Regions from separate parts of the Rhodococcus sp. 05-340-2 genome, predicted to be linked through region 3. Evidence: predicted binding sites of a transcription regulator. Region 3 holds the regulator's gene; each other region holds the start of a gene.

Region 1 (7,174 bases), 100 kb from region 3:
TCCATTGTTAGCCTGAGCCGTTGTCACAGAAAGGTGGACACCAGCCATGGCCAGCATCGAGGACATTCTCGAATTGGAGCGGATCGAGAACGACATCTATCGGGGACGGACTTTCCCGAGTCGGCTGCCCCGTACGTTCGGCGGTCAGGTAGCGGGCCAGGCGCTCGTCGCGGCGGTGCGCACAGTGGCACCCGAGTTTCGTGTGCACTCGCTGCACGGCTACTTCCTGCGTCCGGGAAATCCGAACGAACCGGCCGTGTTCATGGTCGACCGGATTCGCGACGGACGCTCGTTCTGCACTCGCCGCGTCACCGGAATTCAGCACGGCAAGGCGATCTTCACGATGTCTGCCTCGTTCCACGGCGACGACGACGGCATTTCGCATCAGGACGTCATGCCCGAGGTCGTGGGGCCGGACAGCCTGCCCGATCCCACCACCCTCGCCGAGTACGACCACTCGTACTACAAGGAGTGGTCGGAATGGGACATCCGTCTCATTCCTGATGACCAGACCGTCAAGCATCCCAGTTTCGCTGCGCAGCAACGTGTGTGGTTCCGCTACCGAGACACGTTGCCCGACGATCAGGTGTTCCACGTCTGCGCACTCGCCTACATGAGCGACATGACGCTGCTCGGATCGGCCAAGGTGCCACACCCGGACGCCGTCACGCAGACGGCCTCGCTCGATCACGCGCTGTGGTTCCTTCGTCCCTTCCGGGCAGACGAATGGTTGCTCTACGACCAGACGTCGCCCTCGGCCGATTTCGGGCGCGCACTGACCCAGGGGCGAATCTTCGACACGTCCGGACGGCTGGTTGCCGCAGTGGTGCAGGAAGGTCTCATGCGGTACGAGCGGGACCCCGACGCGCCCCATGTCGATCCCTTCGGGCGCAAGTGAACGCTCCGACCATCGGAGTTCTCGCACTGCAGGGCGACGTTCGCGAACATCTGGCGGCGCTCGAGTCGAGCGGCGCGCGCGGTGTCACGGTGCGTCGGCCCGCCGAGCTCGCGCAGATCGACGGACTGATCATCCCCGGCGGGGAATCGACGACCATGAGTAACCTGCTCGCCGTGTTCGATCTCCTCGAACCGTTGCGCGCCCGGTTGGCCGACGGGCTGCCCGCCTACGGTTCGTGCGCGGGCATGATCCTGCTGGCGTCCGAGATTCTCGACACCAGGCCCGACGCCCGGCACCTCGATTCCCTCGACATCACCGTGCGACGCAACGCTTTCGGCCGTCAGGTCGATTCCTTCGAGACCGACCTCGACGTCATCGGCATCGACGGTGGGCCGGTGCGGGCGGTGTTCATCCGCGCGCCCTGGGTGGAGCGGGTGGGCGAGCACGTCGAGGTGCTCGCCACCGTGCCGCACGGACCGGCCGCCGGACGCGTGGTGGCCGTTCGTCAGAACTCCGTTCTCGCGACGAGTTTTCACCCCGAGGTCACCGGCGACGATCGAGTGCACGCACTCTTCGTCGACATGGTGCGAGGCCGCTAGAACCTTCGACGGTCGGTCGGTGCCGAGCGCCGAACCGGGCGAGTAAAGTCGACAACACTGATTTCGAGCAGGAAGGGGCCCTATCGCATGAGCGGCCACTCAAAATGGGCCACCACCAAGCACAAGAAGGCGGTGATCGACGCCCGACGCGGCAAGTCTTTCGCCAAGCTCATTAAGAACATCGAGGTGGCGGCCCGCACGGGTGGCGGTGACCCCACCGGCAACCCGACCCTCTTCGACGCCATTCAGAAGGCGAAGAAGACCTCGGTTCCGATCGACAACATCGAGCGGGCACGTAAGCGCGGAGCGGGCGAAGAGACCGGTGGAGCCGACTGGCAAACCATCATGTACGAGGGCTACGGACCCAACGGTGTCGCCATTCTCATCGAGTGCCTCACCGACAACCGCAACCGCGCCGCAGGCGAGGTGCGTGTCGCGATGACTCGCAACGGCGGAAACATGGCCGACCCGGGTTCGGTGTCCTACCTGTTCTCGCGCAAGGGTGTGGTGACCCTCGAGAAGAACGGTCAGAGCGAGGACGACGTTCTGATGGCCGTTCTCGAAGCCGGTGCCGAGGAAGTCAACGACAACGGTGACACCCTCGAGATCGTCAGCGAGCCGACCGACCTCATCGCCGTGCGCACCGCGTTGCAGGAAGCCGGAATCGACTATGACTCGGCCGAGGCGAGCTTCCAGGCGTCGGTGAACGTTCCGGTCGATGCCGACGGTGCACGTAAGGTGTTCAAGCTCATCGATGCACTCGAAGACAGTGACGACGTCCAGAACGTGTGGTCCAACGTCGACCTTTCCGACGAGGTCATGGCGGAGCTCGACGCAGAGGACTGAGCCTGGCGCACCCGACGAGGTGATCGACAGGGTGTCGTATCCCTGATCCGACGGTAGGCTCCGCTACGCTATCGAACAACAGTTCGTAAGCGGAAGGTGTGGTGGCGTGCGGGTGATGGGTGTCGACCCCGGTCTCACCAGGTGTGGGCTCAGTCTGATCGAGGGTGGCGTGGGCCGAACGGTGGTCGCGCTCGATGTCGATGTGGTGCGGACGCCCGCGGACATGGATCTCGCGCAGCGTCTGCTGAGGATTTCCGAGGCCGCGGAGTACTGGCTCGATACGCACAAGCCCTCGGTGGTCGCGATCGAGCGAGTCTTCGCCCAACACAATGTGCGGACGGCGATGGGCACGGCCCAGGCCGGTGGCGTCATCGCCCTCGCGGCGGCCAGGCGCGGCGTCGACGTCTGCTTCCACACTCCCAGCGAGGTCAAGGCTGCAGTCACGGGCAACGGCTCGGCCGACAAGGCTCAGGTGACCGCCATGGTCATGCGCATTCTCGGGCTGCAGACCGCACCGACTCCCGCGGACGCGGCCGACGCTCTGGCCCTCGGCATCTGTCACTGCTGGCGAGCGCCCATGATCGCCCGGATGGCGAAGGCCGAAGCGATGGCCGCCGAACAGAAACGCAAGTACGACGCGCGTCTGGCCGAGGAGCGCAAGGCTCGCGCTGTCGTGGCACGCAGGATCGAGAAGATGGCCAAGAAGGAGGCGGGCGCACGATGATCGCGTCGATCAGGGGTTCGGTGTTCGACATCGCGCTCGATCACGCCGTGCTCGAGGCGGCGGGCGTCGGGTACCGGGTCAACGCCACTCCGGCGACGTTGGCCACGCTGCACCGGGGGAGCGAAGCGACCCTCTTGACGACCATGATCGTGCGTGAGGATTCGCAGACGCTGTACGGGTTCCCCGACAAGGAGTCGCGTGAGCTCTTCGAGTTGCTCCTCACCGTGACCGGCGTCGGCCCGCGAATCGCCATGGCAACTCTCGCCGTGCACGAGCCCGATGCGCTGCGAACTGCGTTGGCGGACAGTGATATCGGAGCTCTGACCAGGGTGCCCGGTATCGGGAAGCGCGGCGCGGAGAGAATGGTCGTCGAGCTGCGCGACAAGGTCGACGCGGTGGTCGGACGAGCCGGAAGCTCGGCCGTGCCGGGATCCGGTGCGGGCAATTCGATGCGAGACCAGATCGTCGAAGCGCTGATCGGTCTCGGATTCCCCACGAAGCAGGCCGAGGAAGCAACCGACGCGGTGCTCGCTCAGCAGCCGGAGGCCACGACGTCGACCGCGTTGAGGTCGGCGCTGGCGTACCTCGGCAAGTCCAGGTAGGCCCGGGTGACCGAGGACGACCAGTTCGCCGAATCCCAGGTCGGTGCGGACGCGATGTCCGACGACTTGGACGTCGAAACGAGTCTGCGTCCGAAGAACCTCACCGATTTCATCGGCCAACCTCGCGTGCGGGAGCAGCTCCAGCTCGTGTTGTCGGGTGCCAAGATGCGCGGCGGCACCCCCGATCACATCCTTATGTCCGGGCCGCCGGGCCTCGGCAAGACCAGTATGGCGATGATCATCGCCGCAGAGCTGGGAACCTCGCTACGGCTCACGTCGGGTCCGGCGCTCGAGCGGGCAGGTGATCTGGCGGCGATGCTCAGCAACCTGGTCGAAGGGGACGTGCTGTTCATCGACGAGATCCATCGCATCGCCCGTCCGGCCGAGGAGATGCTGTACCTGGCGATGGAGGATTTTCGGGTCGACGTCATCGTCGGCAAGGGGCCGGGAGCGACGTCGATTCCACTCGAGGTCGCGCCGTTCACCCTCGTCGGCGCCACCACCAGGTCGGGTGCGCTGACCGGACCGTTGCGCGATCGGTTCGGATTCGTGGCGCACATGGATTTCTACGAGCCCAGCGAGCTCGAACGAATACTGATGCGGTCGGCAGGGATTCTGGGCGTACGGATCGACCGGGACGGCTGCGCAGAGATCGCCGGGCGCTCGCGCGGCACCCCCCGAATCGCGAACCGATTGCTCCGTCGAGTCCGCGACTACGCAGACGTGCGTGGCGACGGCACCGTCACCCAGGACACCGCGAAGGCCGCGCTGGTGGTCTACGACGTCGATAAACTCGGGCTCGACCGACTCGACCGCGCAGTACTGAGCGCGCTCATCCGAAGCTTCGGCGGGGGACCGGTGGGTGTATCGACACTGGCCGTCGCCGTCGGCGAGGAACCGTCGACGGTCGAGGAAGTGTGCGAGCCGTTCCTGGTGCGTGCCGGAATGATCGCCCGTACCCCCCGCGGGCGCGTCGCGACCGCTGCTGCGTGGCAACACCTCGGTCTGACGCCGCCGCCGGACCTCGCAGTGGGTGGAATTTCGGTCCGATCCTCGGAGGTCCAGCAGGGATTATTCGAATGAATCGGGCACAACGGGACACGAACGGACCGGACCGGTTCCAGGTAATGGCACACTGGGTAGCTGCGAGGCCCGCACCGGCGACGTTCTCGCACGAGACAATGACGTATTTCGAACCCGACTTCGAGGACTGACCTTCCGATGGATTTGCTGTTTCCGCTGCTGATCGTGGCCCTTCTGGTACCGCTGTTTCTCAATGCGCGTCGACAGAAGAAGGTGTTGGCCAAGACCACGGAAATGCAGGACTCGCTGAAGATCGGCGACGAGGTCGTCACCACCGCAGGCCTGTATGCCCGCGTCGTCCTGGTCGAGGACGACACGATCGACCTGGAGATCGCCGACGGCGTCATCACCACCTGGTCGCGTGCGGTCGTACGTGAGGTGTTGCCCGACGACACCGAGTTCGACGACACCGACATCGACGCGACCACCGAGGCGGACCTCGCGGCCCTCGGCTCGAACGACACCGCGGGACCGTCCCTGAGCAAGGCAGACGCGAGCCGGCCGGACGAGACGATCGAGCAGACGTCGAAGAGGCTCGAAAAAGAGTGAGCACGATGTGAACGAACCGCTGTCGGAGACAGTATCCGGCAGCGGTTTTCTCTGCGGTGACCGATGTGGTGCACAATCGCACCGCTCACTGCTGACACAGCGGGCCGCCAGGCCCTGCAGGAACCGACACTTTCCATCGCCTCAGAGGAGAAACACACACCGTGGCACCTTCCAGCGGACCGGTGCAACCCGCCCGCTATCTCGCCGTTTTTGCGGTGCTGATGGCAGCGGTGTACGCCATGGTCTTCTTCACCGGAGACAAAGACCCCTCGCCGAAGTTGGGAATCGACCTGCAGGGCGGCACGCGCGTGACACTCACCGCGCGGACCCCCGACGGCAATGCACCGACGCAGGACAGCTTGAAGCAGGCGCAGCAGATCATCGAGACCCGCGTCAACGGTCTCGGTGTCTCCGGCTCCGAGGTGGTCATCGACGGTGACAACCTCGTCATCACGGTGCCCGGCGACGACAGCTCCCAGGCGCGCACCCTCGGGCAGACCGCGCGACTGTTCATCCGGCCCGTCGTTGGATCCGTTGCTCCGTCGACGGGCGAGGGTGCTGGCACGCAGCAGACCCCGGTCGACCCGGCCGCGCCGGTCGATCCTGCGGCACCGGTCGATCCTGCGGCACCGGCAGACCCTGCTGCGCCCGTAGATCCGGCCACTCCGCAGAACCGTGTGTTCCCGGCGCAGGATCCGTCTGCGGTCGATCCGACGCCTGCTCCTGCGACCGACGCACCCGCTACCGACGAACCCGCGACAGACGATCCCGCCGCGGATGCTTCGCTGTCCGACGCGGATCGCGCTGCCCAGGAGATCGCCGACGCCAAGACGCTTCGGCAGAGCGAGGACCCGCAGGTCCAGCAGCTCGCGATGCAGTCCCTCGACTGCAACGCAGCAGACCCGCTCGCCGGTAACGACGATCCGGCGCTGCCCCTCGTGGCGTGCTCGACCGACGGAACGGCCGTCTACCTGCTCGGTCCCACGATCATCGACGGTCAGCAGATATCCGACGCCACCTCCGGCTTCGACAGTCAGCAGGCCCAGTTCCAGGTCAGCCTGACGTTCGACTCGGAAGGCTCGAACACCTGGGCTCAGTTCACCGCGGCCAATCTGCAGAAGCAGGCGGCGTTCGTGCTGGACTCGAAGGTGATCAGTGCACCGGTCATTCAGGGGGCCACCCCAGCGGGCAGCGCCACCTCGATCACCGGCAACTTCAACAACCAGACCGCGTCCGAGCTCGCCAACACCCTCAAGTACGGCTCTTTGCCGCTCTCCTTCGTGTCCTCCGAGGCCGAGACGGTGTCGGCAACACTGGGATTGGCCTCGCTCGAAGCAGGTCTGCTCGCCGGTGCCATCGGACTGGCGCTGGTGTTGGTCTACTGCCTGCTCTACTACCGTGCCCTCGGGCTGCTCACTGCGCTGTCGTTGGCGCTGGCCGGTCTCGTGGTCTACGGAATCATCGTTCTGTTGGGCCGATGGATCAGCTTCACACTCGACCTCGCAGGCATCGCAGGCCTGATCATCGGTATCGGTATGACCGCGGACTCGTTCGTGGTGTTCTTCGAGCGCATCAAGGACGAGATCAGGGAGGGCCGCAGCTTCCGATCGGCGGTTCCTCGCGGTTGGGCACGCGCCCGCAAGACGATCCTGTCGGGCAATGCGGTGAGCTTCATCGCTGCCGCAGTGCTCTACGTGTTGGCGGTCGGTCAGGTCCGCGGCTTCGCGTTCACCCTCGGACTGACGACGATCCTGGACATCATCGTCGTGGTGCTGGTGACATGGCCGCTGGTGTACCTGGCATCGAAATCCACGTTCTGGTCCAAGCCGTCCGTCAACGGACTCGGTGCCGTCCAGCAGATCGCGCTCGAACG
Region 2 (7,174 bases), on a different contig from region 3:
CGCGATACGCGGCGAGTCGGTTCAGCACCGCACCGAATTTGTGAATTGCATTGTCACCCAACCAGGATCGGGCACTGTGGGCCCGCGTTCCCGACGCCGTCAGCCGAACCCGCAGCGTCCCTTGGCAACCGGCCTCGATGAATCCGCCGGACGGTTCGCCGAGGATCGCGACGTCCGCAGCAAGCCATTCGGGAAGTTCGCGCTCGATGCGACCCAGTCCGTTGCGGGCGGCCGCGATCTCCTCGCAGTCGTAGAACACCAGAGTCAGATCGTGAGCAGGGTTGTCGATCGTGGCCGCGAGGTGCAGGAACACTGCGTCACCCGACTTCATGTCGACAGTTCCGCACCCGTGCAGAATGTCGCCCTCGGCGCTGTCGTGCTCGCGCCTGGACGGCACGTTGTCTGCGATGGGAACCGTGTCGAGATGCCCGGCGAGCATCACCCTCGACCCGAGTCCGCGGTTGGTTCGGGCCAGAACGGCGTTGCCGCTGCGGATGATCTCGAAGCCCGTGGTCTGCTCGCGGAGCGCCTTCTCCACCTCGTCTGCAATGCGCGATTCGTCCTCGCTGACACTGGGGATGTCCACCAGTGCCGCGGTGAGGTCTATCGGGTCGGCATTCAGTTCGAGCGTCACGGGAGAAAACTCTAGGCCGTGGATCCCGGAATCTCGCGGACCACGCCGTCGAAGCCCGCACCGAACAATCGTCCGCTCGAGAATCCCTGGTCGGAGCGGCCGTAGGTGACGACGCTGGTCAGCCGAGTTCCGGTGCCGATGACACACGTCGCCCCCGGTGCATCGATGCGGACGACGGAGCCGCCTGCGTTGAGCGGCACCACCGGGCGTCCGGCATCGTCGAGGGTGAGCCCGTCCGGAGCTGCGAAGCTGTCCAGTCCCGACAGGTCGAGCACGCTTTCCGGTGCCGAGGGGTTGGCGATCGGGATCCGGCTGACGCCTGGGTTCACGAACGTGCGCGATACGTAGAGGTACCGGTCTGCGGCGTCGAGCACTGCACCGTTGGCACTGGGGAAGCTCGCCCACGCCGGGTCGACCGAACCGTCGGGACCGATCCGGCCGATGAGCGAGCCGAAGTCGTTGGTGGCGTACACCGTTCCGTCGGCGGCGACTGCGAGTCCGTTGGCTGCGCTCAGACCGGTCGCGAACGGGGTGACGGTGAGAGTGTTCACGTCGAGCCGAACGATGCCCGCGGCCTTGACGATGTCTCCGACGAAGACGCGGGGGTCGGCTCCGTAGCCGACCAGCAGGGTGCCGTCGGGCATCCATGCCAGCGCGCCACCGCCGCCGCTGGGGACCGTCGCGATGGGGTACGCGGCCTGTCCGGGCGCGTCGATGCGGTACACCCGGCCCGAGACGATGTCGGTGACGTAGGCGCGGCCCGACGCGTCGACGGCCAGGCCTTCGAGAGCTGCCCCGGGGATTCGCGCGACCACGGCCGAAGAACCGCCGGCTCCGGCGCAGTTGGGATCGGCGGCAGCGGTGCCCGAACCGACAACGGCACTGCTCACGGCGATCAGCGCCGCAGCGATCACCGTCACTGCCGAACGCGTACGTGTGGACTTGCTCGAACTCATGACGTCCCCCAGACTCGGCGACCCCCTGTCAGCCGATGGGCATGTCTACCACGCGCCTGTGACAACCAAACCCAGGGCGATTCCGAGGACGATCGTCGTGGCCAAGGTCGTCACCAATCCGGTGAAGGAGACGCCGCCGGCCATCACCGAGGTCACTCCGCGACTGCGGGAGGCGGTACGGGTGGTCACCGGAGAAACTCTGTCAGCTTCCCCACCGCCGACGCGTCCGCCGGCGTCCCGATGCGATCACGCTCGGTAGTCGAACCGATAACGAACCGACGCTTCGCCCGAATCGCGGTGCTCCCACAATCCGCGCGCCCGACACGGCGGGCAGAACAGTCCCCGACCGGAGCCGTTGCCGAGCCCCCACCGCATTCGGCCCACCGCGTATTCTTCGTCCCGTGAGCGCACATGGAGCATCAGCAGTAGGTATCGCCAACATCACGACGTCGGGCGTTGTTCTCGACACCTGGTTTCCGAGCCCGGAGCTCGGGACCGGCTTCGAGACCGGCACCACCCGGCTCGAGGGTTCGGACGTCCCCGAGGAGCTGGCCGCTCTCGTCGGATCCGACGAGGCGCGCGGCGTCGAGGTGGTCGCAGTGCGCACCAGCATCGCCTCCCTCGACGACGCCCCGATCGACGCCCACGACGCGTATCTGCGACTGCATCTGCTCTCGCACCGGTTGATTCAGCCGCACGGGCAGAATCTCGACGGAGTGTTCGGCCTGCTGGCCAATGTGGTGTGGACCAACTTCGGTCCCGCAGCGGTGGACGGTTTCGAGACGGTGCGCGCGAAGCTGCGCGCCCGCGGTCCGGTGACCGTGTACGGAGTCGACAAGTTCCCACGCCTGGTCGATTACGTCGTTCCCACTGGAGTTCGTATCGCCGACGCCGACCGCGTTCGCCTCGGCGCGCACTTGGCCAGCGGCACGACGGTCATGCACGAGGGCTTCGTCAACTTCAATGCCGGCACGCTCGGCAACTCGATGGTCGAGGGTCGCATCTCCGCGGGTGTCGTGGTGGGCGACGGTTCCGACGTGGGCGGCGGTGCGTCGATCATGGGCACGCTCTCCGGTGGCGGCAAGAACGTCATTTCCGTCGGGAAGAGCTGCCTGCTGGGTGCGAACTCCGGTCTCGGCATTTCGCTCGGTGACGACTGCGTCGTCGAGGCGGGGCTGTACATCACGGCAGGCACGAAGGTGAGTGGTCCGGATGGGACAGTGGTGAAGGCGGCAACATTGTCCGGCAAGTCCAACCTGCTGTTCCGTCGCAACTCGCTCTCGGGTGCGGTCGAGGTGGTGCCATGGAAGGGCACCGGCGTCGAACTGAACGCAGCATTGCACGCCAACGACTGAGAGTCCACTTCACCCGAATCAGGCTGTCGAACAACCTCTTCCAGCCCCGCACCGTGTTCTCGCTGCGGGGCTGGAGTCGTTGTGTGGACGGTGCGCTCGGTTCAGGCGATGTGGGGGCCTGCTCGGGCGTGGGATGGTCTCGGTTGTCGGTAGGGATCCACGGTTGCGGGTGGTACGAACCAGGGGTGGTTGTCGGTGCCGATGAACACTTCCCAGTCACTGTGGTGGATCAGGCGGTGGTGGAATCCGCAGAGCAGAACCAGGTTGTTCATGTCGGTGGGGCCGCCGTCGCCCCAGTGCCAGATGTGGTGTCCTTCGGTCCAGGCGGCGGGTTTTCCGCAGCCGGGGAACGCGCACCCGTGATCGCGGGCGGTGAGAGCTTTACGTTGTTTGGCGGTGACGGTGCGGGCGGTGCGGGCGAGATTCAACGGGTTGCCGTTCTCGTCCATCACGATGGCAGTGAGGACACAATCACACGCCAACTGACGGGAAGTATTGCGGGACAGCGGTCCCATCCACGGCAGCCACCCGACCGAAGTGCCGTCGCCGAACAAGTCGCGATACGCGCCACGATCGGTGGTCGGCCCGCTTCCATCGCAGTTGCTGCTGGGTTCGGTTGCTGCCCGGGTGTTCTCGTCGTCGGTGATGTCGTGAACCCCACCCTGAAGATCGGCGAGGTCCTGCAACCGGATGTGCAGGTTCACGTGCGGGCGTTCACCGCCTTCGATGGGGCGATCACTCGAGGCGAGGTATTGGTCGAGGATGTGTCCGAAGGCGTCGGCTCTGCGCCGGGCAGGGCTGCGATCGTCTTGGGTGCCGTCGGCTGCGGGGTGGGGTTCGGTCAACGGCGAGAGCGCGATGAGCAGCTTCTCTCCGGTGATCGCATCGAAGTCACCTTTCAACACCAGCCGCCCGTTCAGGGTTGTGGAGGCGAAGAGTTCGTTGCGGTCGGTGTTCTCGGCGGGTGGTTTCTTGGTGCCGAAGCTGTCTTCGAGTCTGGTGATCGCTGCACGAATCCGGCCGGTACGAGCGTCGGGTCCTGTCGCAGCCTTGATCAGAGCTCTACGTGCGGCATCGCGACCCTCTTCCGGCAGGTTCTCCGGGGGTGTTTCGGCGAAGGTGAGGATCAGAGCGGCGTGATCGACGGACATGACGCCGGTGTTCACGGCGTCGGCGATGTCGGGAAACGCAGCCATACCGCGGGCGAGCGCAACGATCTTGGTGGCCTTGGACGGTGAGAGAAGGGTGGTGGAGGCCAGCCATCCGGCAGGTCCGGGAAAACCGAGCTTCTCCCGGCTCACGCGGGTGTCGATCTCGGCGACGAGAGCAATCCGCCGAGCCTCCAACAACTGGATCTGGTGGGAGACCGCAGCGGCGTCGGCGAGGAGTTCACTCTCGCTCAGTTGCCAAATCTCCGCGGTCATGGGAGCAAGCGTATCGAACGCGCGTTCGATTGGCAACCATCGTTGAACCGAAAACTATTGCCCTGCAGAACTATTGGGAACTCAAAGTCTGTCGGTAGCCCATGATAGAGGTCGACTCATCCCCCACACATCACGATTTGTGGGCTGCGATCACGGCTCCTCGATGTTGGAGAATTGTCCAGTTACCGTCCCGTCGCTGCCACAACGTCCCTCTACGGGTATGCACGCAGTCGAGCAGCAGTGTGTACGTCAGCAGGTAGGTGGCTGGGGCAGTTCCCGTGGCTGAAACTCCCCGATCATCACCGCCGCGCCGACCGCCCGGGTCTTACACGTACCGGTCTTCGAGGACCGATCAGACGTGCTCGCGACTGCAGAGCCGACCCGGAGCGTCGATATCCCAAAAACTTCGATCGGCGAGGCACTAGGCGTCGTTGCGCGTGGTGCCGTACTCGCAAAGATAGAAGATCCGTTCGCGCGGTTCGAGTTCCGCGAGTACTTCATGCAACTCAGGCGCAGGGAGGCATTCGGCCCCGGCCCAAAATCGGCCCCAGCGTCAGCCGATGGTTCCCAGCGACGCCAGGGTTTTGACAACGGCCCGCGCCGCTTCGGCACCCTTGGTTTCGAGGTGGGCGGTGAAGAACGCTGCGTGGTCGGCGTGCTCGTGGAAGTGATGGGGAGTGAGCACCACCGAGAACACCGGCACATCGGTGTTCAGTTGCACCCGCATGAGGCCGTCGATGACCGCCGTTTCTACGAAGTCGTGTCGATAGATTCCTCCGTCGACGACCAGCGCGGCGGCAACGATCGCCGAGTACTTCCCGGTCTTGGCCAACCGCTGGGCGTGCAGCGGGATCTCGAATGCCCCCGGCACCTCGAAGACGTCGACACGAGTATCGCCCTGGCCCAGCCGCTCGAGTTCGGCCGCGAATCCCACTCGCGCTCGGTCGACGATGTCCAGGTGCCAGCTGGCGTGGACGAAGGCAATGGATCCGGCGAGTGGAGTCGTCATGGGTGCGATGCTAGCGGTACCGCTCGTCGAGCAAGTCGAGTGTCGCGCCATCGAATTCGCCGCCGAAATACTTCTGCAACACTTCACCGAAAACGGACTGGCCCTTGGTAGCTTCGGCGAAAAGCGTCATGGACGAATGCAGTTTCAGATTGTCGGGGTAACCGAAGATCTCGTCCACCGTTCGACCCTCGATTCCGACGGTCAGCCGGGCCGCCTTCTTCAGACGCGGACCCAGCACCTCGTGGGACAGATACAGTTCCGCCTCCGTCAGGTCGGCGATACCGAAGTGCTGAGCAGTCGCACTCCGTCCCAACCCCGCCAACTGCGGGAACACGAACCACATCCAGTGGGTGTGCTTCCTCCCTGCCTTCAACTCCTTCGTCACTGCACTCCACACGGGATCCTGGGCGTCGACGAAGCGTTGCAGGTCGTATTCGGTCATGCCACTCAACCTAGGGCACCGATTCGGTTCGCCTCGACAGCAATCTTTCAGCTAATATCTAGACCTGGACGGTGTCGAATTCGCAGACGATGCCGGCTGCCGGATGCGAGGCCACCCCCCGCAAAGCACGACAGGCCTCGCATCCGGATTCGACCGCATCACGTCGCCTCTGCGATCCAGACTCGTCCAGCTCATGAGACAGAGGGGTAGTCGAGATGTATTCGGTGTTGATATTCGCGATCGTGGCTGCGCTTGCATTGATGGCGCTGTCGCTGGTCACGTTGATCGTCGGCGAATCGATCCGAATGATTCGGCACATCGCTCAGGGCCGGCCCAGCGCCACCCAACGCGGATTTCGACCGTGAACAGCAGAGCGGGTTTATCGAAGCCGCCGGACGGTTACCATTTGGTTACTGAAATGTCGGCTACCGCCGCGGGACAAGTTGGGTTCACATGATCAGAGGGAAGACAAAGGTGCCGGTCGAAGACGGATCGTTCGCGGCCAGGTTGAACAAGCTGTTCGACACGGTCCATCCACCGGGACGTCGGCCTCATACCAATGCCGAGGTCGCACAGGGGCTGGCCGACGCGGGCCATCGCATCTCCAAACCGTATATTTCGCAGCTTCGATCCGGACACAGGACCAACCCGTCGGAGGAGACCGTGACAGCGTTGGCGCGGTTCTTCAAGGTACGGGCGGATTATTTCTACGACCCGGTCTATCAGGATGCGGTCGATCGCGATCTCGAAATGCTCGCGCAATTGCGGAATCAAGGCCTGCGGCGACTGTCGGCACGCGCATTCGACCTGTCCGACGAATCGCAGAGCCTGCTGACCTCGATGGCCGAAAAGCTACGCGCAAGCGAAGGATTGCCCGCGGTGCCACCGGACAGCACCCCGTAGCGCTCGCTGCCCGGCCGGCCCCGTCCGCTACCGAGCAGTCGTGTCGGTAGCGGAGTCCGGTGATGTCGCGTCGTCGAGCGCGGCGGTGGACGTCGATCGATGCGCCCGGGCGATCAAGGCAACCCACTGCGGAGGGGACCAGTCGGGTGGGGGCACGATCCAGTGGGCACCGAGGATGGGGTGGGCGAGAGGGTCGTGGACCGTCCGAGCTATCCGTGCTGCGCGATCCACCGGATCGTTCGGCGCGGCGACTCCGTCGTCGAACTGTCCGGCACCCACCTGCAAGTACAGCCCGTCCATGACGTCCGACACGTGATCGGACGCTTGCAGCACAGTGGGTGCCCGCGATCGGTCGGAGTCGCGAAGTTCGGGGAATCGGCGGAGCAGGGCGTGGTGTAGATCTTTGATGCGGTAGAGCAGGATCCGGGCGCGTATCCATGTCTCGATCAAC
Region 3 (7,174 bases):
GTGAATCCATCGGCTACAAGGTGAGATTCACCGATCAGTCGTCGGATTCGACGCTCGTCAAGCTGATGACCGACGGCATCCTGCTGGCGGAGATCCAGCGAGACAGACTGCTGCGCCAGTACGACACCCTGATCATCGACGAGGCCCACGAGCGCAGCCTCAACATCGATTTCATCCTGGGCTACCTCGCGCAGCTTCTCCCCCGACGTCCTGACCTGAAGATCGTCATCACCTCGGCGACGATCGATCCCGAACGGTTCGCCCAACATTTCGCGCGGGACGGCGTGCCCGCGCCGATCATCGAGGTCTCGGGCCGCACGTTCCCGGTCGAAATGCGCTATCGACCACTGACCGTCGACGCCGGGGACACGACGATCGATCTCGACCCCGTCGACGCAACCTGTCAGGCGGTCGACGAACTCATGGCCGAGGGCGACGGGGACATTCTGGTGTTCCTGTCCGGTGAACGCGAGATTCGCGACACCGCCGATGCTCTGAGCGACCGCAACCTCCGCAACACCGAGATCGTTCCGCTGTACGCGAGACTCTCTGCGGCCGAACAGCATCGAGTGTTCTCACCACACTCGGGCCGACGCGTGGTGCTCTCGACGAACGTTGCGGAAACATCGCTGACGGTCCCCGGCATCCGCTACGTGGTGGACCCGGGTACGGCCCGAATCTCGCGATACTCGTTGCGCACCAAGGTTCAACGCCTCCCCATCGAGCCGATCTCACAGGCATCGGCGCGGCAGCGGGCCGGCCGCTGTGGCCGCGTCGCCGACGGCATCTGCATCCGGTTGTATTCCGAGGAGGATTTCGAGTCGCGGCCGCAGTTCACCGAGCCGGAGATTCTGCGTACCAACCTGGCGTCGGTCATCCTGCAGATGACCGCCCTCGGGCTGGGCAAGATCGACGCGTTCCCGTTCGTCGAACCGCCCGATCCGCGCAGCATCAGAGACGGCATCGGGCTGCTCGAAGAACTCGGGGCGCTGAAGCCGGCCACCAAGGAGGGCACTGCAGAACTGACCCCGATCGGCCGGGAGCTCTCGGCGCTGCCGGTCGATCCTCGGATGGCTCGGATGCTGGTCGAGGCCAACGGCAACGGCTCTCTTCGCGACGCGCTGGTGGTCGTGGCGGCGCTGTCCATTCAGGATGTTCGGGAGCGACCCGCCGAGCATCAGCAGGCGGCGGATGAAAAGCATGCGCGTTTCGCCGTGGAGAACTCGGACTTCCTCGCGTACTTGAAGTTGTGGACCTATCTGCGCGAGCAACGAAACGAGTTGTCCTCCAACCAGTTCCGACGCATGTGCCGCACCGAGTTCCTGCACTATCTACGAATTCGCGAGTGGCAGGATCTGCACGGCCAACTGCGTCAGATCACCCGTGGACTCGGGTGGACGGTGCCCGATGCCGACTCCACCGAGACCGCCCTGCATCAGTCGCTGCTGTCCGGATTGCTCTCGCACGTCGGGCTCAGGGAGGGTGACAAGCGAGAGTTCCTCGGCGCGCGCGGAGCGCACTTCGCGATCTTCCCGGGCTCGGGTCTGTTCAAGAAGCCGCCGCGCTGGGTCATGGCCGCCGAACTGGTCGAGACCGGACGCCTGTGGGGCCGCATGGCCGCCCGCATCGAACCGGAATGGGCCGAACGACTCGCACCCCACCTGGTCAAGCGGACCTACTCGGAACCGCATTGGTCGATCAAGCGTGAATCGGCGATGGCCTACGAACGAGTGACGCTGTACGGCATTCCCCTGGTGACGCAACGCCCGGTGAATTACCACCGCATCGACCCCGAGGCGTCGCGGGAGTTGTTCATCAGACACGCGCTGGTGGAGGGCGAATGGAAGACCCAGCATGCCTTCTTCCACAAGAACCGGGCACTGCTCGACGACGTCGGCGAACTCGAGCATCGCGCTCGACGGCGCGACATCGTCGTCGACGACGACGCTCTGTTCGACTTCTACGACGCCCGCATCGCCCCGGAAGCGGTCTCGGCACGGCACTTCGACACGTGGTGGAAGAAGGCCCGCAGACAGGACCCGCACCTGCTCGACTTCACCACCGACACCGTCGTCAACTCCGACGCGGCCTCCGTCCTCACCGGTGCATATCCCGACGCATGGCGACAGGGCGAGATCCAATTCCCACTGACCTATCAGTTCGAGCCCGGCACTGCGGCCGACGGTGTCACCGCACGGATTCCGATTGCCCTCCTCGCTCAGGTACAGCCGGTGGGCTTCGACTGGCTGGTTCCCGGGATGCGACTGGAGCTGGTCACGGCACTGATCAAGACACTGCCGAAAGCCTTGCGGCGCAATGTCGTTCCGGCACCGGACTTCGCCGCCGCGGCGTTGGCCGCCATGAAGCCACGCGCGGAAACCCTGATGACGGCCCTGGCACGTGAACTCTCGCGGGCTGCGCAGTGCCACATCACTGCGAAGGACTTCGATGGTGCGGCACTGCCCGAGCACCTGAAGATGACGTTCGCGGCCGTCGATCCGTCCGGAAAGGTGTTGGGCAGCAACAAAGATCTCGCTGCTCTACGCACCGGATTGTCCGGGGAGGTCGGTCGCCAGGTCGCGAGCGCGGTCGGTGACGCGGAGCGTGCGCCGTCCCTGGCATGGACCTCGAGCACTCTGGGGCGGTTGGAGTCGACCGTCACCCGTGATGTGGGCGGACAGAAGGTCACCGGGTACCCGGCGTTGGTGCCGGAAGGACCGGGCGTCGCGGTTCGAGTCCTGAGCACCCCCGCCCAACAGCGAGCAGCGATGAGGTCGGGAACCAGAGCTCTGCTGCTGTCGACGGCACCGAAGGGAACCAAGGCACTGCTGGCCGGGCTGCCGACCGCCGAACGTCTTGCCCTCGGCCAGAATCCGTACGGCGGAGTCGATCCGCTCCTCGAGGAATGCCGGATTCTCGCGGTCGAGGAGGCAATGGATGCGCACGGTGGACCGGTTCGAGATCCCGAGGCTTTCGACAAGCTCAGGGCGCTCGTCCACGCGGAGGTTCCGCAGCGCACCGCCGCGGTGCTGGCCCTGGTTCGCCCTGTGCTGACCGCTGCCCTGGCACTGTCCGCGCAACTCCAGTCCTCCTCGGGTGAGCCGGCCGACGATGTTCGGGAACAGCTCGACGGCTTGATCTTTCGCGGGTTCGTCACCGAGTTCGGCTCTCGCAGATTGGCAGACGTACCGCGCTACCTCGCGGCTGCGACGAAGCGGTTGGCAACCCTGCCGAGCAGCGCGGGCCGTGATGCGGCGGCGATGGATGTACTCGATCGGGTGTACGCGTCGTACGGACGACTGTTGGATTCGCTTCCGGAAAGCAGAAAGAACAGTTCCGGGGTACAGGAACTGTTCTGGATGATCGAGGAGTTGCGGGTGGGATTGTTCGCCCAAGGGATTCGTACGGCGTATCCGGTCTCGGAGAAGCGCATCGAGAAGGCGATCTCGGACCAGAGTCGCTGACGGGCGGATCTGTCAGTCGATGTCGGCGGACTCGCGGTGCTTGCGCAGTTCGTGGATCTCTTTCTCGAAGTCCTCGGCCGAACTGAACGAGCGGTAGACCGAAGCAAAGCGCAGGTAGGCCACTTCGTCGAGATCACGGAGCGGACCGAGAATGGCCAACCCCACTTCGTTGCTGGGGATCTCCGCGGATCCCGCGGCACGGATGGCGTCCTCGACCTGCTGCGCCAGCAGGTTCAGCGCATCGTTGTCGACATCTCTGCCCTGGCAGGCGCGTCGGACTCCCTTGACGACCTTCTCGCGACTGAACGGCTCGGTCACGCCGCTGCGCTTCACGACCGCGAGCACTGCGGCCTCGACGGTGGTGAATCGACGGCCGCACTCCGGGCAGGAGCGACGACGCCGGATTGCTTGGCCCTCGTCCATCTCACGCGAGTCGACCACGCGTGAGTCGGGATGCCTGCAGAACGGGCAATGCATGAGGGGTCCTCCGTCGTAGCCGATGCTCCGACGACGAGCACGCACATCGGGGCAGTCTGTCGAGGATACTCAGTCCTCGCGAACGCGACGGGGCCGGTGGTCATCTGCCGGGCGTGTACTCGACGAGAGCTCCGTCGTGCACTTCGACCACACCGACCGGCTGCGCACCTGCATCGGGAGCAGCCGCCCGCAGGTTCGCGATGCCGATCAGGCCACCTGCGACGACCAGGACCGCCAACACCGTCAGCACGAGCGATCGCAGCCGAACCGGCTGGCCCGCGAAGTGCGCGGAGGTCGCGTCGAACTCACGATCGGCCTCCTCGCGATCGGTGACATCGGACCACGACGGATCGAGGACCGGAAGGCACGGTGCGCTCTGTGTACGGGGTGCCGTGACGCCGTGCATCCCGATGGGACTCTGCAGAACGGGACGCGCCCGGCGACGACGCTCGACGACAGTGGACCGGGCACGGACACCGGCGGCGGTGGGGCGATCGGTGATGATGGTCATCGGAACCTCGACTTCGCTCGTTGGATCGATTGTTCGATCAGGCGTTCGATGGACGCTTGTTCGAAGTTCTATCACGAGCCTCCGACAAAGTCTGCAGAAAACGCGACACGAGTCGAACAGATGTTTGATTCAACAGCTGATACACGCTAGATTCGTGTCAGAAACCACACGCCACACGAGTCGACACCATCAACTCCAGTCCGCGCAGACCTACCACGCAGACCGGATCCCAGGACACCAGCAGGAGGCCGACAGCATGAAGGACGAGACCTCGACGAGGTCGACCACGCGTTCCACGACGACGGGTTCCAGGACGACCGGAGCCAAGGCCACCGCCACCAAGGCCGCGGCGGGAAAGCCGGCCGCGGAACCGACCTCCAAGGCCATGGAGGTCGGCACCGATATCAGTGCGGGTCTGACCGAGCGGCAGCGGAAGGTACTCGAGGTCATTCGCGCGTCGGTCACCGAGCGCGGCTACCCGCCGAGCATCCGGGAGATCGGAGACGCGGTCGGTCTGACCTCGACCTCCTCCGTTGCCCACCAGCTGCGCACCCTCGAACGCAAGGGCTTCCTCAGGCGCGACGCCAACCGTCCCCGAGCCGTCGACGTCCGCGGTCTCGACGAGGTGCAGGCCGATCAGGCTGCCGCCGCGGTCGACGGTTCGTCGGCGTCCGAGGAACAGGATCGGTTGCCGACCCCGACGTTCGTTCCGGTACTGGGCCGGATCGCCGCAGGCGGTCCCATCCTGGCCGAGGAAGCCGTCGAGGACGTGTTCCCACTCCCCCGCGAGCTGGTCGGTCAGGGTTCGCTGTTTCTGCTGAAGGTGGTCGGCGAGTCGATGATCGATGCGGCCATCTGCGACGGTGACTGGGTGGTGGTTCGTCAGCAGTCCGTGGCCGACAACGGCGACATCGTAGCTGCGATGATCGACGGCGAGGCCACCGTCAAGACGTTCAAGCGGTCCAAGGGCGAGGTGTGGCTGCTGCCGCACAACCCGCTGTTCGAGCCGATTCCGGGCAACAACGCCGCGATCCTCGGCAAGGTCGTCACCGTGATGCGCAAGCTGTAGGGATCGTCACCGAAGACAAACGCGAAGGGCCGCAGCACAGTGTGCTGCGGCCCTTCGCGTGTTCTTCGGATCAGCGGATCACAGATTCAATCCGCGGCCGATGATCTCCTTCATGATTTCTGTGGTGCCGCCGTAGATGGTCTGCACACGAGAATCCATGTACGCCTTGGCGATCGGATATTCCTTCATGTAGCCGTAGCCGCCGTGCAGCTGCAGGCACCGGTCGATCAGTTTGACCTGATTCTCGGTGGTCCACCATTTCGCCATCGCGGCTTCCTGGACGGTCAGGGTGCCCGCGTTGAGCAGTTCGATGAACTTGTCCACCATGATGCGGGTGGCGGTGGTCTCGGTCGCCAACTCCGCCAACACGAATCGGGTGTTCTGGAACTTGCCGATCGACTTTCCGAAGGCCTTGCGATCGCGGCAGTACTGGATCGTCATGTCCAGCGCAGATTCCATGGCCGCAGCGGCGACAACAGCGATCGAGAGCCGTTCCTGAGGAAGATTCTGCATGAGGTAGATGAAGCCCATGCCTTCTTCACCGAGCAGGTTGGCCGCGGGCACGCGAACGTCGGTGAAGCTGAGTTCGGCTGTGTCCTGGGCCTTCATACCGATCTTGTCGAGATTGCGGCCACGCTCGAAACCGGGCATGTCGCGCTCGACGACCAGCAGGCTGAAGCCCTGGGCACCCTTCTCGGGGTCGGTGCAGGCTACGACGATGATCAGATCGGCGTTGATTCCGTTGGTGATGAACGTCTTCGAGCCGTTCAATACCCAGTCGTCGCCGTCGCGAACGGCCTTGGTCTTGATGCCCTGCAGGTCGCTTCCGGTACCCGGCTCGGTCATGGCGATCGCGGTGATCAGCTCACCCGAACAGAATCCGGGGAGCCAACGCTGCTTCTGCTCGTCGTTGGCCAGCTCGATCAAGTACGGCGCGACGACGTCGTTGTGCAGGGTGAAGCCGATGCCGCTGTAGCCGCCGCGAGTGGTTTCCTCGGTGACGATGGCGTTGTAGCGAAAGTCCTTGACTCCGCCGCCGCCGAATTCCTCGGGCGCTGCCGTTCCGAGGAAGCCCTGCTTACCGGCCTCGACCCAGACACCGCGATCGACGATGTTCTGCTCTTCCCACTTCGCGTGGTTCGGTGCCACGTGCTGATCGAGAAATTTCCGGTACGACTCCCGGAACAGCTCGTGCTCGGGCTCGAAAAGTGTGCGTTCCACGAATGTCTCCTTGTTCGGTGCATACCGACAGCGACCACGCGAAATCTCTACGGATCTCGGTCGCCGGTACGACTGACGTCACAGGCAAACACTACGTCCGCGGTGTCGAGGCGGTCGATGACCAAAACGCGCGCGATCCGTGACCGACCCCGCTAACGACCTCGTTTGCCTGCACTCCTCGCGAGCGCCGAGACGATCGGGTAGCCGACGAGGATGCCGACCGAACCCCACGCGATACCGCCGAGCTCGACCGATCCGACAGCCAGTGTCAGGTCACCGATGCCGGCGACGAGCGCCGCAGCGACCACCATGAGATTGACCGGATCGGTGAAGTCGACCTTCGCGTCGGTCCAGATACGAACGCCCAGTAGCCCGATGAGTCCGTACAGCACCAGGGTTGCTCCCCCGATGACGCCGTCGGGCACGGTGAAG
Region 4 (7,174 bases), on a different contig from region 3:
GCACGCGATTCCCACCGAGGCGTGGTCGCCGATCGCGCAGGGCAACGTTCTCGACGACCCCGAACTGCAGCGAATCGCCGACGCGACAGGCAAATCCGTCGCGCAGGTTGTGCTCCGCTGGCACATTCAGCGCGGCAACATCATCTTCCCGAAGTCGGTGACGCCGGAGCGGGTGAAGGCCAACTTCGAGATCTTCGACTTCGAGCTCAGCTCTGCCGATGTCGACGCCATCACCGCCCTGGACAAGGGCGAGCAGGGCCGCAACGGCCCGAACCCGGACACCTTCGACATGATTCCGGACTAGTACGTCGAACTGTGGGCTCGAACGTTTCGCACGTTCGAGCCCACAGTTGTTTTACGGGTTCTGTTTCACGGGTTCTGTTTCACGGGCTCGGTGTCACGGGATCGTGAGCGCGGATCCCGTTGCGGCGGCGACCTCTTCGGAGGTGACACCGGGTGCGAGCTCGGCGAGTGCGAGGGTTCCGTCGCCGACGACGTCGATGACGGCGAGGTTCGTGATGATGCGATTCACGACGCCTTGGCCGGTCAACGGCAAGGTGCAGGCGTCGAGGATCTTCGGGTTCCCGTCGCGGTCGGTGTGTTCCATGACGACGATGACGCGCCGGGCACCGTGCACGAGGTCCATCGCGCCGCCCATGCCCTTGACCATCTTGCCGGGCACCATCCAGTTTGCGAGGTCACCGGTCCTGGAGACCTGCATGCCGCCGAGTACCGCGGTGTCGATGTGTCCGCCTCGAATCATCCCGAAGCTCAACGACGAATCGAAGTACGCTGCACCGGGATTGACGGTGACGGTCTCCTTGCCGGCATTGATGAGGTTGGCGTCGACCTTGTCCTCCGTGGGGTACGGCCCCGTGCCGAGGATGCCGTTCTCCGAGTGCAGCGTGACCTTGACCGCGTCGGTGAGGTACCCCGGGATCAAGGTCGGCAGTCCGATGCCGAGATTGACGTACTCCCCGTCGACCATCTCTGCTGCGGCGCGTTCGGCCATCTGATCGCGCGTCCATCCTGTGCTCATGCTCGAACTCCTGAACTGACGGTGCGCTTTTCGATGCGCCTGTCCTGTGGCCCGGTGTGCACGACGCGTTGGACGAACACGCCGGGAAGATGTACGTGGGCCGGGTCGATCTCGCCCGGCTCCACGAGGTTCTCGACCTGCGCGATGGTGATCTTGCCTGCCATCGCGGCGAGGGGGTTGAAGTTCATCGCGGTCTTGTCGAACACGAGATTGCCTGCCGTGTCACCTGTTTCGGCGTGCACCAGCGCGAAGTCGGCATTGATCGACTCTTCGAGGACGTACCGCTTGTCTCCGAACACTCGCGTCGCCTTGGGCGGCGATGCGATGGACACGGAGCCGTCGGCGTCGTAGCGCCACGGCATTCCGCCGTCGGCGATGGGGCTGCCGACTCCTGCCGGAGTGAAGAATGCGGGGACGCCGTTGCCGCCGGCGCGGAGTCGTTCGGCGAGTGTGCCTTGGGGGGTGAGTTCGACTTCGAGTTCGCCGGCGAGATACTGCCGGGCGAATTCCTTGTTCTCGCCTACATACGAGGCGGTGACGCGGCGGATTCGTCCGGCGGCCAACAGGATTCCGAGTCCGTAGCCGTCGACGCCGCAGTTGTTGGAGAACACTTCGAGCTCGTCGGCATCGGTGTTCGCGATGGCTTCGATGAGGGCGTCGGGGATGCCGCACAATCCGAAGCCACCGACCGCGAGGGTCGCTCCTCGGCCGATGTCCGCGACCGCCTCGGCGGCGGACGCATAGGTCTTTCCAGTCACTTGCAGCTCCTGATGTGTTCGTTGAGCAAACGTTGCACTCAGTGAACCTGAGCTGTGTATCTGGATGAAGTGAATGATGGATTTTGCTCGTTCGGTGAACGGATGGAGATATGGCGTCCGCTGAGTGGACGTACGATGGCCGGGTGACGTCACCGGATGCCAACGCAAGTGTGATCGGCAAGATCTGCTCGTTGCTGCGCGCAGCGGGAACCGAGGAGCCGTCGGGCGCCTCGACCACCGCGCTCGCTCGGGCAACCGGAATCGCGCGGCCGACCGCACATCGCCTACTGGCGTCTCTGGCCGACCAAGGATTCGTCGACCGCGACGCCGCCACCGGCCACTGGTCATTGGGCCCGGAGATCTATCTGCTCGGATCGATGGCGGCATTGCGGTACGACATCACCGACCAGGCTCGAAAGATAGTGCAGGCGTTGGCCACCGAGAGCGGAGAGAGTGCGTTTCTGTCGGCGCGGCGTGGGGCGGAGACCGTGTGCCTGCTTCGGGTGGAAGGGAGCTTTCCCTTGCGCTCACACGTGTTGTACGAGGGCATTCGGCTGCCGCTCGGGGTGGCGTCCGCAGGCCTGGCCATTCTTGCGCACCTTCCCGACCGGGAAGTCTTCGAGTATCTCGGTGGAGTGGACCTGGTGCCCGAGTGGGGAGAAGACCACTCCGACAGCGAGATTCGACGCCGCATAGCGCACACCCGCACCACTGGATTCGCCGTCAATCCGGCGTTGCTGGTGGAAGGCAGCTGGGGCCTCGGCGCCGCCGTGTTCGACCGTGCCGGAGGTCCGGCATGGGCACTGAGCCTGACGGGTGTCGAGACACGATTCCGTGATGATCGGCGCCGGGAGTTGGGCAAGCTGCTGCTCGACGCGGCACACCGACTCACCGTGCAACTGGGGGAGCGGCCCGCTTAGCCGTCGAGTTCCTCCAGAATGTCCGCGGCGTCTTGGTTGCCTGCGGCGGCCAACCTCTGCAACTCGTTGCGGTCGCCACGTTCACCGGCGAGCTCGACGAGGATGTCGACGGCATTGCTGCTGCCTGCCTCGGCGAGGGAGCGGAGTTCGTCGAGGTCGTTTCGAGAGCCCGCGAGTTCGACCAACTCGTCGATGGCATCCTGATCACCGCGGGCCGCACGCTCGCGCAACTCCACCAGTTCTGACGACGTCGAATCGGGCTCGCTCATGGAGTGGAGTGTAGAACGATTCGGCGGAAAGCGGCAGGTCAGCCGCCCCAATTCCGGCTCCAGCGTTCTTGTCGGTGGCCCGGGTTAGTCTTCTTTCAGTTCGAACGCACGTTCTTGTTTCGGCTCACCGGGGGGTGAAAAATGGGTGCAATACCGACTGTGTCACTGGAGGCGTTGACCGCTGCCGCGCGTGAGGAGAATCGGCACGCGGCCCGCAAGATCGCCGCCTGCTATCGCGTGCACTGCGACTGGATCACCCGCGACACCGAACACAAGCACTACAGCCGATACGGACGCACCGAAATGGCTGTCGCGTTGGGCTGCTCGGCGACCGTCGCCGAATCGTATGTATCCGTCGGCGTAGCCCTGCACACCCGACTCCCACTGCTACGAGCAGCGTTCGAGACCGGGGAGATCGACCTCCCTCGCGTGCGGACCGCATGCCGGATCCTCGACAACCTCTCCGACGCCATCGTCACGTCGGTAGAGAAAGAGGTGGTCGAGGCGGCGCGGAGGTCGTCCCCGGGCCCGCTCGAGCAGGCGATCTGGGACATCCTGCTGCGCGTCGCACCCGAGGAAGCAGCAGCGCTGCGGGAGTTCGCGAAGAAGTTCCGCACCGTCACCTACAGTCCCGCCGGCGAACTCGCCCGCATCCGAGCCGAGTTGACCGCACCCGAAGCCGCCGCCGCATGGCAACTCCTCGAAGAAATGGCCGACACCCTCTGCCCGAAAGATCCGCGCGGGAAGAAAGAACGCCTGTGTGATGCGTTCATGGCCCGCATGCACGGCGAACCCCGACTGGCATGCCTGTGCCACCGCCCCGACTGCCCGAAGAACGACACCGTGTTGCCGGATCGGCGGGTGCCGTTGACGATGATCACCGTCGACATCGCCACCCTCATCGGACTGCTCGCCAACCCCGCCTACCTGGCCGGACATGGTTCCATCGATCCCGACCTCGCGCAGGAGCTGGCACGCAACAGCCATTGGCAGATCCTGCTCACCGAGGCGGTGACTCTTGCGGAGAAACTCGGACTGGCAGTCCAGAACCCGGAGACCGGGGAATGGGAACGAACACCGACAGACCAGCAGCAGGAGTCGGACTCAGCGTCGGATCCGGTGAACGACACGGACACGAACGCTGCTTCGGCAACAAACGCTCCCGAGACTCGCAGCTGCACCGGTAGCGACTCGGTACGGGCGACTGAATCCGAATCATGCACGACCACTGGCACATCCACTGACACTGATGCCGACACTGATGCCGACACTGATGCCGACACCGATGCCGACACCGATGCCGATACCGATGCCGAATCATCCACGGCACCCGCACCCGCACCCGCACCCGACCCCGCGCCCTCGCCGACCAGCGCGACGGCACCGGCGACAGACCTCGCGCGAGGAACAGCTCTGGCGTCGGAACCGGAGACTGCAACCTCACCGGCTCCGCTGGAGGGTCAGGCCGCGGACACCTCTGCCCATCCAGCTCCACCCGACCTCAGCCGAAACGAAGACAGACCACGGCGGACCCAATCGCTGACCTCCGCCGCCGCCCTGTTCTGCACCCACACACCCGTCGGGAGGGGCACACGGCACAGCTCTGCCTTCGACGTCACTGCCCTCGATCTGCCCTCCGCGATTCGGCGAAAAAACCGAACGATCCCCATTGCAGGCCACACTCCAGCACACCGCACGCCCTCAGGCATCTACCTCGGCAACGCCTCCCTCGCCGCTGCACTCGAAGCTGCTATCGCCGCCGATCCCACCCTCGGAAAATCAGTACCTCGCGACCCGCTGACCGTCCGAGCACTGATCTACCGACCCGACACCCTCACCACCGCAGCCGTCCGATTACGCGACAAACACTGCCGATTCCCCGGCTGCCACCGACCCGCTGCACGTTGCCAACTCGACCACATCAACCCGTTCGACCACACCAACCCACTCGGCGGAGGATGGACCACCGTCAACAACCTCCAATGCCTCTGCGAATACCACCACAGCGTCAAAACCGCCGGCTACTGGACCACCACCATGCTCCCCGGCGGAGCCATCCTCTGGAGATCGACATCCAAGACCACCCGAATCACCCTGCCCACCAACGGCACAGCCGTACTCATCCTCGGCAACGACCTCACACCACACATCCCCACCCGACCGACACGATCCGGCATCATCGCCTACCCCGACCCACCCGACAACCGACAGCCCGAGACAAACGACACGGCAGCACCGCCGTTCTAGGCGATGCTGCCGAGGGTCTCTGTGCCCGCTCCGTCAGCTCAGGTGCTGAATGTGGTCGCGGGTGAATTCGATGCGCTCATCGACGCGTCCGTCTCCAACCTTGTTCACCCAATCGGGGTCGGACAGCAGTGCACGTCCGACGGCAACCAGATCGAACTCGTTGTCCTCGAACTGGCCGACCAGTGCATCGAGTCCGGTGACACCGGATGCGGCGTCCTCCGACCATGCCGAGGTGAACACCGAGTCGAGGCCAACCGATCCGACAGTGATCGTCGGCACGCCGGTGAGCTTGCGGGTCCACCCGGCCAAGCCCAGCTTTCCGTCGTTGCCGTCCAGCTCAGGGAACGCCGGATCCCAGTGGCGGCGGGTCGAGGCGTGCAGAATGTCCACTCCGGCGTCGACGAGAGGAGTCAGGACACGTCCGAGTTCCTCCGGATTCTGGGCGATCCGGGCGTCGAAGTGATTGCTCTTCCACTGCGAGAAGCGGTACACGATGGCGAAGTCCTCACCCACCGCGGCGCGGATCGCCGCAACGACCTGCGCGGGGAAGCGAGTCCGAGCTTCGAGAGAACCACCGAACTCGTCGTCGCGCACATTGGTTGTGGCCCAGAGGAATTCGTCGAGCAGATACCCGTGTGCGCCATGCAGTTCGAGGCCGTCGAAGCCGGTGTTCTTCGCGTTGACCGCGGCCTGCACCCACTGCGAGGTGAGTTCGTCGAGGTCGGCGTCGGTGAATGCCCGACCCACCGAAGAACCGTCGAGTGCAATGCCCGACGGGCTCACGGTGGTGACGTCCGGGAAGAGGCGAGGCTCGGTGCCGCGCTCGACACCGAGGTGCCACAGCTGCGGGATGATCGCGCCGCCCTCGGCGTGGACGGCGTCGACGACACCCTTCCAGCCCTCGAGGCTGGCATCACCGTAGATCCGCGGGACGCGGGTATGAGGGCCGGCTGCCGGATCGGGAATGTAGGCGCCCTCGGTGATGATGAGGCCGGTGCCGCCGGCCGCGCGCTTGCGGTAGTACTCGGCGACATCCGGGCCGGGGATGCCGTCGGGAGAAAAGGCGCGCGTCATCGGGGCCATGGCGAAGCGATTGCGGAGCTTCAGCGACTTGACCTCGAACGGCTCGAAGAGCCCGGCGGTGGACAGATGCTGTGTTGTGGATGCAGTTTCGGTCACGCCTGCGCACAACCGGCATGCAACCCGAGCTATTCCCGGCGCAGGGCTGTTAGCGTCGGAGCCTTATGAGCCCCTCGCCGCTGATTTCTGCCGCCGAACTGCACGACCTCTTCGAGATGGGGCGGGCTCCGGTCGTCCTCGATATTCGATTCGTGCTGCAGACCGGAAGCGACAGAGCCGGTTACGAGGCCGGCCACATCCCGAACGCGCAGTTCGTGGACCTCGACGCGGAGCTTGCCGGGGTCCCGGGTTCGGGCGGCCGCCACCCGTTGCCCGACACCGAGACGTTCGTCGCAGCGATGCGCGGTGCCGGGGTGAGTGACGACTCCTCGGTCGTGGTCTACGACGGAGGGCCGGCGACCGCGGCCGCGCGCGGCTGGTGGTTGTTGCGCTACTACGGCCATGCCGACGTGCGAGTCCTCGACGGCGGTCTCGCCCAGTGGGTCGCGGCCGGATTCCCGATCGGTACCGAACCGTCGATCGTCGCGGCCGGATCGTTCACTGCGAGGCCGTCCCTTGCGTCCGTTCTCGACGTCGACGACGTACTCGACTTCGCCCGGGACAACGTACTGCTCGACGCCCGGGCACCCGAGAGGTTCCGCGGGGAAGTGGAACCGGTGGATCCAGTGGCCGGTCACATCCCCGGCGCGGTCAATCGGCCGACGACCGAGAACGTCGATACGGACGGCAAGTTTCTGGACCCCGGGGTACTCGATGGCACATTCGGTGGACTTGTGCCCGAGGGAAAGAAAGTCGCCGTCT

The links. Region 3 encodes LexA, which represses DNA repair genes until DNA is damaged. Its sites were predicted from a motif close to CGAACANNTGTTCG; they were not measured.
Region 1: ruvC (crossover junction endodeoxyribonuclease RuvC) is a predicted target of LexA. The motif match lies at 2,416-2,429, and genes of this name have one in related genera.
Region 2: CH271_RS13205 (HNH endonuclease signature motif containing protein) is a predicted target of LexA. The motif match lies at 4,384-4,397, and genes of this name have one in related genera.
Region 4: CH271_RS01995 (HNH endonuclease signature motif containing protein) is a predicted target of LexA. The motif match lies at 3,088-3,101, and genes of this name have one in related genera.

The regions. Positions count from the first base shown of each region.
Region 1 is NZ_NOYU01000027.1:521,435-528,608, forward strand. It holds gene CH271_RS17515 (hypothetical protein) at 1-5, opposite strand, end outside; gene CH271_RS17520 (acyl-CoA thioesterase) at 47-898, shown strand; gene pdxT (pyridoxal 5'-phosphate synthase glutaminase subunit PdxT) at 895-1,497, shown strand; gene CH271_RS17530 (YebC/PmpR family DNA-binding transcriptional regulator) at 1,585-2,343, shown strand; gene ruvC (crossover junction endodeoxyribonuclease RuvC) at 2,450-3,067, shown strand; gene ruvA (Holliday junction branch migration protein RuvA) at 3,064-3,669, shown strand; gene ruvB (Holliday junction branch migration DNA helicase RuvB) at 3,724-4,752, shown strand; gene yajC (preprotein translocase subunit YajC) at 4,891-5,301, shown strand; gene secD (protein translocase subunit SecD) at 5,463-7,174, shown strand, end outside.
Region 2 is NZ_NOYU01000025.1:94,693-101,866, forward strand. It holds gene dapE (succinyl-diaminopimelate desuccinylase) at 1-634, opposite strand, end outside; gene CH271_RS13195 (SMP-30/gluconolactonase/LRE family protein) at 646-1,590, opposite strand; gene CH271_RS28835 (hypothetical protein) at 1,636-1,779, opposite strand; gene dapD (2,3,4,5-tetrahydropyridine-2,6-dicarboxylate N-succinyltransferase) at 1,992-2,945, shown strand; gene CH271_RS13205 (HNH endonuclease signature motif containing protein) at 3,047-4,369, opposite strand; gene CH271_RS13210 (6,7-dimethyl-8-ribityllumazine synthase) at 4,923-5,378, opposite strand; gene CH271_RS13215 (DUF1810 domain-containing protein) at 5,389-5,820, opposite strand; gene CH271_RS29310 (hypothetical protein) at 6,063-6,185, shown strand; gene CH271_RS13225 (helix-turn-helix domain-containing protein) at 6,295-6,723, shown strand; gene CH271_RS13230 (hypothetical protein) at 6,751-7,174, opposite strand, start outside.
Region 3 is NZ_NOYU01000027.1:417,267-424,440, reverse strand. It holds gene hrpA (ATP-dependent RNA helicase HrpA) at 1-3,464, shown strand, start outside; gene nrdR (transcriptional regulator NrdR) at 3,477-3,941, opposite strand; gene CH271_RS16995 (hypothetical protein) at 4,042-4,452, opposite strand; gene lexA (transcriptional repressor LexA) at 4,838-5,521, shown strand; gene CH271_RS16985 (acyl-CoA dehydrogenase family protein) at 5,600-6,742, opposite strand; gene CH271_RS16980 (uracil-xanthine permease family protein) at 6,895-7,174, opposite strand, start outside.
Region 4 is NZ_NOYU01000006.1:115,646-122,819, forward strand. It holds gene CH271_RS01970 (aldo/keto reductase) at 1-304, shown strand, start outside; gene CH271_RS01975 (3-oxoacid CoA-transferase subunit B) at 398-1,039, opposite strand; gene CH271_RS01980 (CoA transferase subunit A) at 1,036-1,797, opposite strand; gene CH271_RS01985 (IclR family transcriptional regulator) at 1,908-2,717, shown strand; gene CH271_RS01990 (hypothetical protein) at 2,714-2,986, opposite strand; gene CH271_RS01995 (HNH endonuclease signature motif containing protein) at 3,128-5,233, shown strand; gene CH271_RS02000 (NADH:flavin oxidoreductase) at 5,267-6,412, opposite strand; gene CH271_RS02005 (sulfurtransferase) at 6,478-7,174, shown strand, end outside.